DNA from 3 places in the Pseudoalteromonas sp. APC 3358 genome. Region 1 is predicted to be linked to each of the others. Evidence: predicted binding sites of a transcription regulator. Region 1 holds the regulator's gene; each other region holds the start of a gene.

Region 1 (3,217 bases):
GGTAAAATATCGATAGACGATAACGATATTACTCTTTTACCTATGCATAGTCGTGCTAGATTAGGCATTGGCTACTTACCGCAAGAGTCTTCAATATTCAGAAAGCTGACTGTTTATCAAAACTTAATGGCCATTTTAGAAACGCGCAAAGAGTTAAATAAACAAGCTAGAGAAGACACTCTCGATAAATTATTAGATGAATTTAGCATACAACACATTCGTGATAGCCAAGGTATGGCATTGTCGGGTGGCGAACGTCGTCGTGTTGAAATAGCACGTGCGCTGGCAGCAGATCCTAAATTTATATTACTGGATGAACCATTTGCAGGTGTTGACCCGATTTCGGTATTAGATATAAAGAAAATAATAGAACATCTTAAAAATCGTGGGATTGGTGTATTAATTACCGATCATAACGTAAGAGAAACCCTTGATGTTTGTGAAAAAGCCTACATTGTTTCTCATGGGGAGCTGATTGCATCAGGTACTCCAGAACACGTATTAAATGATAAAACAGTACGCGATGTTTACTTAGGCGAGCAATTTAGGCTGTAACATTTACGCCATGTCTTTAAGCATCTGCTAGTATTAATTATAACAACATAAAAGGATTGTTAGAGATACATGAGGCAATCACTACAGCTGCGCATGGGCCAGCAACTTACAATGACTCCACAGCTGCAACAAGCTATTCGTTTGTTGCAACTCAGTACATTGGATCTCCAGCAAGAAATACAAGAAGCTCTCGACAGCAACCCGCTATTAGAGGTTGAAGAAGCAGACTATTCAGAAGACGCTGCAGGTAAAAACGAGCAAAAAGCAGATACAGATGACATAACTGTTAGCGCATCTGCCGATGATGCTCCAAGCGAATACGAACAAGATAGTGGTGAAGCACTTGCAAAAGACACGCTAAGTGACGACATGGCTATGGATGTTAGTTGGGATGAGTACATGAGTGCCGCTCCAGCAGCATCATCGGGTCCGATGCCTGAAGACGAATCAATATACCAAGGCGCCTCTACTGAAACGCTCCATGAGTATCTAATGTGGCAGTTACAACTAACGCCATTTAGCCCTACAGACGAAGCTATTGCTATTGCTATTGTAGAAGCCGTCGATGATTCAGGTATTTTAACACTAAGCTGCGAAGAGATTTTAGAAAGCTTTAATCAAGAAAACGAAGATGATAACGAAGTCGAACTTGATGAAATTGAAGCTGTATTAAAACGCATCCAACTGTTTGATCCTGTTGGTATTGCTGCACGTAGTTTACAAGAGTGTTTGTGTATTCAGCTTAACCAGTTTGATAAAGAAACACCTTACATTAATGAAACAAAAATGATTTTAACCGAGCATATTGATTTATTAGCTGCTCGTGACTATCGTACATTAATGAAGAAAACTAAGCTCAAAGAAGAAGAGCTTAAAGAAGTAATGACATTAATACATACTCTTAGCCCTAAACCTGCAGATACTATTGTAAGAGAAGAATCTGAGTATGTTATTCCCGATGTGTCAGTTAAAAAAATTAAAGGCCGCTGGGTTGTTGAGTTAAACCCAGATAGCATGCCTAAAATTCGTGTTAATAGCCAATACGCTGCAATGTCTCGCACTGTAAAATCCAGTGGTGACAGCCAGTTTATTCGCTCGCATTTACAAGAAGCTAAATGGTTTATTAAAAGCTTAGAAAGTAGAAACGACACGCTATTAAAAGTAACAAATTGTATTGTTAAGCAACAACAAGGCTTTTTTGAACACGGTCCTGAAGCCATGAAACCAATGGTTTTAAATGATGTTGCTGAAATGGTAGAAATGCACGAATCAACAATTTCGCGCGTAACAACCCAAAAGTATATGCACACACCCCGTGGTATATTTGAGCTTAAATACTTTTTCTCAAGCCATGTAAGCACCGAAAACGGTGGTGAATGTTCATCTACAGCAATCCGTGCGCTTATCCGAAAATTAATCGCAGCAGAAAACTCAGCAAAACCATTGAGTGATAGCAAAATAGCGGATATATTGGCTGAGCAAGGAATTAAAGTAGCGAGACGTACAATCGCAAAATACCGCGAATCTCTGGCTATTCCACCGTCAAATCAGCGTAAAAGTTTGATTTAAGACGCAAAAAAAAGAGGGTAATGCTTATGCAACTAAACTTAACTGGTCGTCACGTAGAATTAACCGATTCACTAAGAGACTATATTAATACCAAATTTGCGAAGCTAGAAAGACACTCTGATCATATTAATAATGTTCATGTCATTCTCGATGTAGAAAAATTAAATCAAAAAGCAGAAGCCACCATACACGTAAGCGGTGCTGAGCTATTTGCCTCTACAGAACATCAAGATATGTATGCCGCCATTGACTCGTTGATCGACAAGCTCGATCGACAAGTAATTAAACACAAAGAGAAGCTTGCTCGACACTAATATGATGAAATTAAGCTCACTTATATGCCAGGACTGCAGCAAAGCTGCGGTCCTTTTTAATAGCAAAAAAAGAATTTTAGAGTTCATTAGCGAACTTGCTCACGACAAACTTCCGTATTTACCGCAACAAGATATTCTTAATGCTTTAATGAGCAGAGAAAAATTGGGTAGTACAGGTATAGGGCGTGGCATTGCCATTCCTCATGGAAGAATGAGCGGTGCAGAAGAGCCTTTGGCTTTAGTACTCGTTAGCGAAACTCCAATAAATTTTGATGCAATCGATAATCGCCCTGTTGATATTTTCGTTGCACTCATCGTACCAGATGGCGATAACCAGCAGCACTTAAAGACTCTAGCAACCATTGCTGATAAACTAAACAACAAAGATTTTTGTAAACAGTTACGCAGTGCAAAATCAGATGCTGAGCTTTACCAAGTTATTGTCAATCAATCATAGTTTTATAAAGGGTGTTAAATGGAGTTAATTATCATAAGCGGCCGTTCTGGTTCTGGAAAGTCGGTTGCTTTACGCGTTGTAGAAGATTTAGGTTATTATTGCGTAGATAATATTCCAGTTAACTTGCTTCCTTCATTAGTTCGCAGTGTGTCTGATAGCTACGATAAAATTGCTGTTAGCATTGATGTGCGTAACATCCCTAAACAACAAGATGAATTTAACGATATTCTTGAATACTTGCCAGGCTTTGCAAACCCTACGTTATTTTATTTAGATAGCGACGATCAAACATTGATCAAACGTTTTTCTGAAACTCGTAGAT
Region 2 (3,217 bases), on a different contig from region 1:
AGAGAATGTCATTGTTACAGTTGGCTCATCAACACTTAGTGGTGGTAATGCTTCAACGTTTCCTGGGAAACAAACTGTATCAGAAATCTTAAGCTCACCAATACCTGTTACAGTTACGATGTTACCAGCGTAAGCTCTATCAGTTTCGATACGTTCAAGACCTAGGTAGCTTTGTACTGCGCCAATTTTACCATTACGTGTAGTGCCATCAGCACTGATAATAGTAACTTGTTGGTTAGGAGCAACAGAACCACGTTTAATACGACCAATACCAACTACACCAACATAAGAGTTGTAATCTAGTTGAGAAATTTGCATTTGGAAGTCACCTTCAGGATCTGCATCCGGTGGTGATACTTCGTCAACGATCATCTTGAACATAGGTTCCATGTTGTCTGATGGCTCGTCTAAATCTAGTGTTGCCCAGCCGTTGATAGCTGAAGCGTAGATTACTTTAAAGTCTAACTGTTCGTCAGTTGCGCCAAGGTTGTCGAATAAATCAAAGATTTGATCCATAACCCAATCAGGACGTGAACCTGGCTTATCAATTTTATTGATAACTACGATTGGCTTTAAGCCTTGCGCGAATGCCTTTTGCGTAACGAAACGCGTTTGTGGCATTGGACCTTCTTGAGCATCAACAAGTAATAATACTGAGTCAGCCATCGAAAGTACGCGTTCAACTTCACCACCGAAATCGGCGTGTCCCGGAGTATCTACGATATTGATATGGTAGTCGTTCCAAGAGATGGCTGTGTTTTTAGCCAAAATGGTAATACCACGTTCTTTCTCAATGTCGTTTGAGTCCATCACGCGCTCTTCGTTACCGCCGCGTGTTTCTAATGTACCTGATTGCTCAAGTAGTTTGTCAACCAGAGTTGTTTTACCGTGGTCAACGTGCGCGATAATCGCTATATTTCTTAACTTTTCGATGCTCATATATTTACTCAGAGAAATTAAATTCTCAATGATCCTGCAAGATCTACGCACTCATCCACGCTTTCGCGAGATGTCCCAGCATAGGATTTAAAAGGGCGCATATTATCCCTCATTAATGACATGGATGAAAGTTTATCCAATACATATTTTAAAACTTTCTCAATACTTTTACTAAGTATCTGTTTTATATATGACAATTATATGAATTAAATTTCAATATTTTTTTGAAAAACAGTCTTTTTGGCTATTTTTCCGATCTTTTTGTTACTCTTTTACATTTAGGTTATGCTAATTTCAGCTGATTAAATTAACAACAAATTACGCTCTGTAAATTTTGCACTAAAATGGAATATTTACGCACCAATATGGTGCGTTTATATATTCCATTTTGATGCAATGATATTTTTTTAATTTATAAACAGCCAGTTACAATAATGGCACAAAATCAGCTTAGTAAATACCAAAGCAATTATGCAGCAATAACAAAACCCAATAGTTGGAGGACACATGTCACAATCGGTTTTAGATTTTATTAAAGAAAATGACGTCAAGTTCATTGATTTACGCTTTACTGACACTAAGGGTAAAGAGCAACATGTATCGATTCCTCATCACCAAGTTGATGAAGATTTTTTCGAAGACGGTAAAATGTTCGACGGTTCTTCAATTGCAGGCTGGAAAGGCATAAACGAATCAGACATGGTATTAATGCCAGTTCCTGAGTCAATCAAACTAGACCCTTTCACTGAAGAAGCGACATTAATTTTACGTTGTGACGTAGTAGAGCCTTCTACACTACAAGGCTATGAGCGCGACCCGCGTTCTGTTGCTAAGCGTGCTGAAGATTACATGCGTTCTACAGGCATTGCAGACACTGTTTTATTTGGCCCTGAGCCAGAATTTTTCGTATTTGACGATGTTAAATACAAATCAGATATGTCTGGTTCTATGTACAAAATTGATTCTAAGCAAGCTGCTTGGAACTCAGATAAAGAATATGCAGATGGCAACACTGGTCACCGTCCAGGTGTTAAAGGCGGTTACTTCCCAGTTGCTCCAGTTGATGACTTCCAAGATTGGCGTTCAGCTACGTGTCTAGTTCTAGAAGAAATGGGCCAAGTAGTAGAAGCACATCACCACGAAGTAGCAACAGCAGGTCAAAACGAAATCGCTACTCGCTTTAATACAATGGTATTAAAAGCGGATGAAATCCAAGAAATGAAATATGTTATCCATAACATGGCTCACTTATACGGTAAAACAGCAACGTTTATGCCTAAGCCAGTTGTTGGTGATAACGGTTCTGGTATGCATTGTCACCAGTCACTTGCTAAAGATGGTGTAAACCTTTTTGCTGGTGATAAGTACGGCGGTCTTTCTGAAGATGCACTTTACTACATTGGCGGCATCATCAAGCATGCTAAAGCAATTAACGCTTTTGCAAATGCGTCTACTAACTCGTACAAACGTTTAGTACCAGGTTTTGAAGCACCAGTTATGCTTGCATACTCTGCACGTAACCGTTCTGCATCAATCCGTATCCCAGTGGTTCCATCTGAAAAAGGTCGTCGTATTGAAGTACGCTTCCCGGATCCAACTGCTAACCCATACCTTGCTTTCTCAGCAATGCTTATGGCTGGCCTTGATGGTATCAAAAACAAGATCCATCCTGGCGATGCTATGGATAAAGATTTATACGACTTACCAGCTGAAGAAGCAGCAGAAATTCCAACTGTTGCAGCATCACTTGACGAAGCACTATCTGCACTAGATTCAGACCGTGAATTCTTAACTCAAGGTGGCGTTTTCACTGATGACTTAATCGATGCTTACATCTCACTTAAGTCTCAAGAAGTTGAAAAGCTTAACATGACAACTCACCCAGTTGAGTTTGAAATGTACTACAGCTGTTAATTAAGCTGTAAAAAATATGTGTGTTCTCAAGCCCGCTTTGCGGGCTTTTTTAATGGTAAAATTAGTCAATCTCCACTAAAGTTAAGTTACCGATAAAAATGCAGGGCTGCAGAGTGAATAACAAGATTTTATTACTATTAATTACTTTAGGATTAAGTAATTATGGTTATGCCGGTGAAACAAAAATATACGCTTGGAAAGATAAAAATGGCGTATTAGTGTTCTCAGACACCCCTCATAAAGGGGCCCAAGAGGTAAAGCTCACCAGCCAAGATCTTAATATGCCTGCAACAAATACTGACATTTTTGACGAGCAACCTCAGCCTCAACAAGCGGCCTTTAGTATTGCTATTTCCTCACCTGA
Region 3 (3,217 bases), 380 kb from region 1:
TCCATTAACTCTTCAGGGTATTCTGGCTCGTATGCTTCAACTTCAATGTAACGATATTTATTAGGTAAGTCGGGAATATCAACCACTTTTTCAGGAAACATAATAACCATACGTTCCACTAAATTAGCAAGCTCACGAATATTACCAGGCCAAGCATGTTCTTTTAAACTCTCAACTGCGCGCTCAGTAAACTTAGCGGTAGAACCTGTTTGGTCGTTAACACGGCGCATTAACTCTTTTAAAAGCAGCGGAATATCATCAGCACGTTCACTCAGCGATGGGTTTTCGATAGGAAATACATTTAAGCGGTAATATAAATCTTCCCTAAAACTCCCCTCTTCAATCATTGTTTCTAAGTTACGATGCGTGGCCGCAATAACGCGTACATCAGCCTGAATAGCCTTGGTGCCACCAACACGCTCGTAGCTGCGTTCTTGCAATACTCGCAGCAACTTAACTTGCATTTGCAGTGGCATATCGCCTATTTCATCTAAAAATAGCGTTCCACCTTGAGCAAGTTCAAAGCGCCCTTTACGCGCCGATATAGCACCAGTAAACGCGCCCTTTTCATGGCCAAATAGTTCACTTTCGAGCAGCTCTGCAGGAATAGCACCACAGTTAACTGGTACAAACGGTCCATTAATACGCTTTGAAAGCAGGTGTACATTACGGGCAACAACTTCTTTACCAGTACCTGATTCGCCTAAAATTAAAACATTAGCGTCGGTTTTTGCCACTTGTTCAATTAAAAAGCGAACATCTTTTACGGCCTCTGTTTCACCAACAAGTCCATCAAAAATCTTATGCGGTTTAGTATGCTTATGCTCATTAGGCAACATACGCTGATACTGCTGGCAATCGTGGAGTAACTGAGTTGTCACTTCGTGATTAAATGGCTCACAGATAAGCCCCACTACATTAGCTATACTTAATAGTGGTTTTAGCGTTTCGCCAATTAGTAAAAACGGTAGGGTTGGATAGCGTTTAATTAAGCTTTCGTGGTCAAGTGATTGCAACGCTCCTAAAATAATCATGCATTCTTGCTGCTGATATTTTTTGCATTCTTGTTCAAAGCAGTCTTCGCTTAATAGTTGAGCAGCTTCACCAATAAAGCCAAGCGAAGCATTTAATCCTATTGCGCGGTTGTTATTATTATCTAAAATCAAGATCATATTTAGCGAGCCGTACTTTCACTAATTTGTATAATTAGTTAAATTGTAAGCCAGTTCAGCATGGATGCAAGTGATAGCGGCAGTTTTTTGACATAAACGCCAAAAAACAGACGGGCTAGTTAAGTCAATCATACTTAATAGTTAATCATTAAGTATGAGTTGCAGTTTTAACTTAGTTATTACTCAGCGATTACTTAACGATTACCTAAATACAACTTAGCTCTAATAATTAATTTACTCGGCTATAAAAATGCTATTGTTAGTAAATAAACTCAATTATAAATTTAAGTTGAAGTTACAAATGCCGATATATAAATAAGTGAAAATGCTTGGCATTAATATTGCTTTGTTCTTATAAAAGTATAAAAGCTTAATTAATTTTTTGTATTAGCTTTCACATAATTTTATCGTTTTAAATTTTAGGATTTTCCCATGGCTCATGTCTCAGTAAAAAAATACGGTCAAGTTCGTGCCAGTAGTATTGCCGAAATGGCCCCTTACGAACAAATAAACCTTATATTCAGTAATATTATCGGTCGCTTAGCAGCAACAAAAGGGTTTATTGAGCGCAAAGAAATACAAAAAAAAGGTGAAAACATTTCAGCCTGTGTTTTATTATTTGGTGCACTGCAAGACGCACTTAATTTAGAAGTAGAACAAGACCCTAGTATCTCTAACAATTTATTGGCACTTTACGATTACTGCCAACGCCGTTTAACGCAAGCGAACATAAACAACGATATTGAAGCAATTATTGAAGTATCAAGTATTGTTAAAGAAATTAAAGAAGGCTGGGATAACATTCCACTAGATCAACGAAACCCTGCGGTTTAATTTAAATTATGGACTCGCCAACATCTTCAGAGCCACTAACGAACTACTCTGAGCTCATACAAACGTTGCTTAGTGAAATTGAAGTGTTAGTAAATGATGATAATGCAGACGAAGCTCAGCCTCTTTTAGACACTTTAAATGTTGAACTAAAGCAATGGTGCGAAAGCAGCGACGGCCCAAGTGCAGAGCAATTAGAATTAATTCAGCTTCGTATAAATACCATTTTAGTTAAAGCGAATAATGCAAAAAACGAATCATCAAAAGCTATTATTAAACATAAAAAGTCTGGTAAGGCGATAAAAGCTTATAAAGCCATCTAGTAAATGGTTTTAATAAACTACCTTTATTCTAACTAAATACATGGCTATAGCTTACTATTTGAATTAAAGAGCAATACACACAAAAAACCGCTAAATTTAAACTTAGCGGTTTTTTATTGATTCGTAATACCTTTAACTCAGCTCTTAATTTGATTGCCTAACTACGCCTGGCATGTTCTCTAACTGAGCTTGAACATAACTACTGGTGTTATTAAGGCTCGCTACTAATAAATCCATCGCATTATATTGAGCATATAGTCGAGATGATAGCGACTCCATTTTACTGGCAAGGTCCAAGCGATCATCATCTAAATCATCTAGTTGATTTGTTTTACTGTCAATTCTGTTTTGAATAATACCATTGGAATCTGTATAAAAGCTCATTAGTTCGTCAAACGACTGAGCAAAACCATCATCGTCATCACCTACAAAAAACTGCTGCACTAAATTTACATCTGCATCTATTTGCTCATCGAGTGTTTCTGTATTTAGCGTTAAAACACCGTAGCGATCTGTTTCGACACCTAATTGCGAAAGTGATAACGAATTACCATCGCCTAAATCAATTGATTCAGTTATTTCACTACGAAGCTTTGACATAACGCCTCGAAGTAGTGAATCCCCAGCCATAACTCCAGCGCCAGCTTCACTTGAGGCACCTAAATTATTACTGAGCTCTAACAATTCATTGTAACTAGCAATAAACCCATTTAAACCTGTTTTAATATTAGTGTTGTTTTCGGTAATTGATATGTCGCTTATGTCGTCGTCGGTATCGTGCGGTTTTTTAGCTGTTATATCCACGCCATCAATCACGTTACTAAATTCATTAGTGTTGCTTGATACCGTCAACGTGCCATCAATCGTTATTTGTGCATTTTGGGCAGCATT

Evidence for each region. Region 1 encodes sigma-54, which starts transcription at its own class of promoters, with help from an activator protein. Its sites were predicted from a motif close to GTTGGCACGNNNNTNGNNT; they were not measured.
Region 2: a site for sigma-54 is predicted at 1,373-1,391, ahead of glnA (glutamate--ammonia ligase). Genes of this name have one in related genera too.
Region 3: a site for sigma-54 is predicted at 1,501-1,519, ahead of fliS (flagellar export chaperone FliS). Genes of this name have one in related genera too.

The regions. Positions count from the first base shown of each region.
Region 1 is NZ_JASDCE010000002.1:80,185-83,401, reverse strand. Features, by position in the region: gene lptB (LPS export ABC transporter ATP-binding protein) at 1-555, shown strand, start outside; gene QL995_RS03035 (RNA polymerase factor sigma-54) at 625-2,124, shown strand; gene hpf (ribosome hibernation promoting factor) at 2,151-2,438, shown strand; gene ptsN (PTS IIA-like nitrogen regulatory protein PtsN) at 2,443-2,895, shown strand; gene rapZ (RNase adapter RapZ) at 2,914-3,217, shown strand, end outside.
Region 2 is NZ_JASDCE010000006.1:119,125-122,341, forward strand. Features, by position in the region: gene typA (translational GTPase TypA) at 1-939, opposite strand, end outside; gene glnA (glutamate--ammonia ligase) at 1,447-2,853, shown strand; gene QL995_RS11390 (DUF4124 domain-containing protein) at 2,967-3,217, shown strand, end outside.
Region 3 is NZ_JASDCE010000002.1:463,357-466,573, reverse strand. Features, by position in the region: gene QL995_RS04695 (sigma-54-dependent Fis family transcriptional regulator) at 1-1,172, opposite strand, end outside; gene fliS (flagellar export chaperone FliS) at 1,605-2,006, shown strand; gene QL995_RS04685 (hypothetical protein) at 2,015-2,326, shown strand; gene fliD (flagellar filament capping protein FliD) at 2,471-3,217, opposite strand, start outside.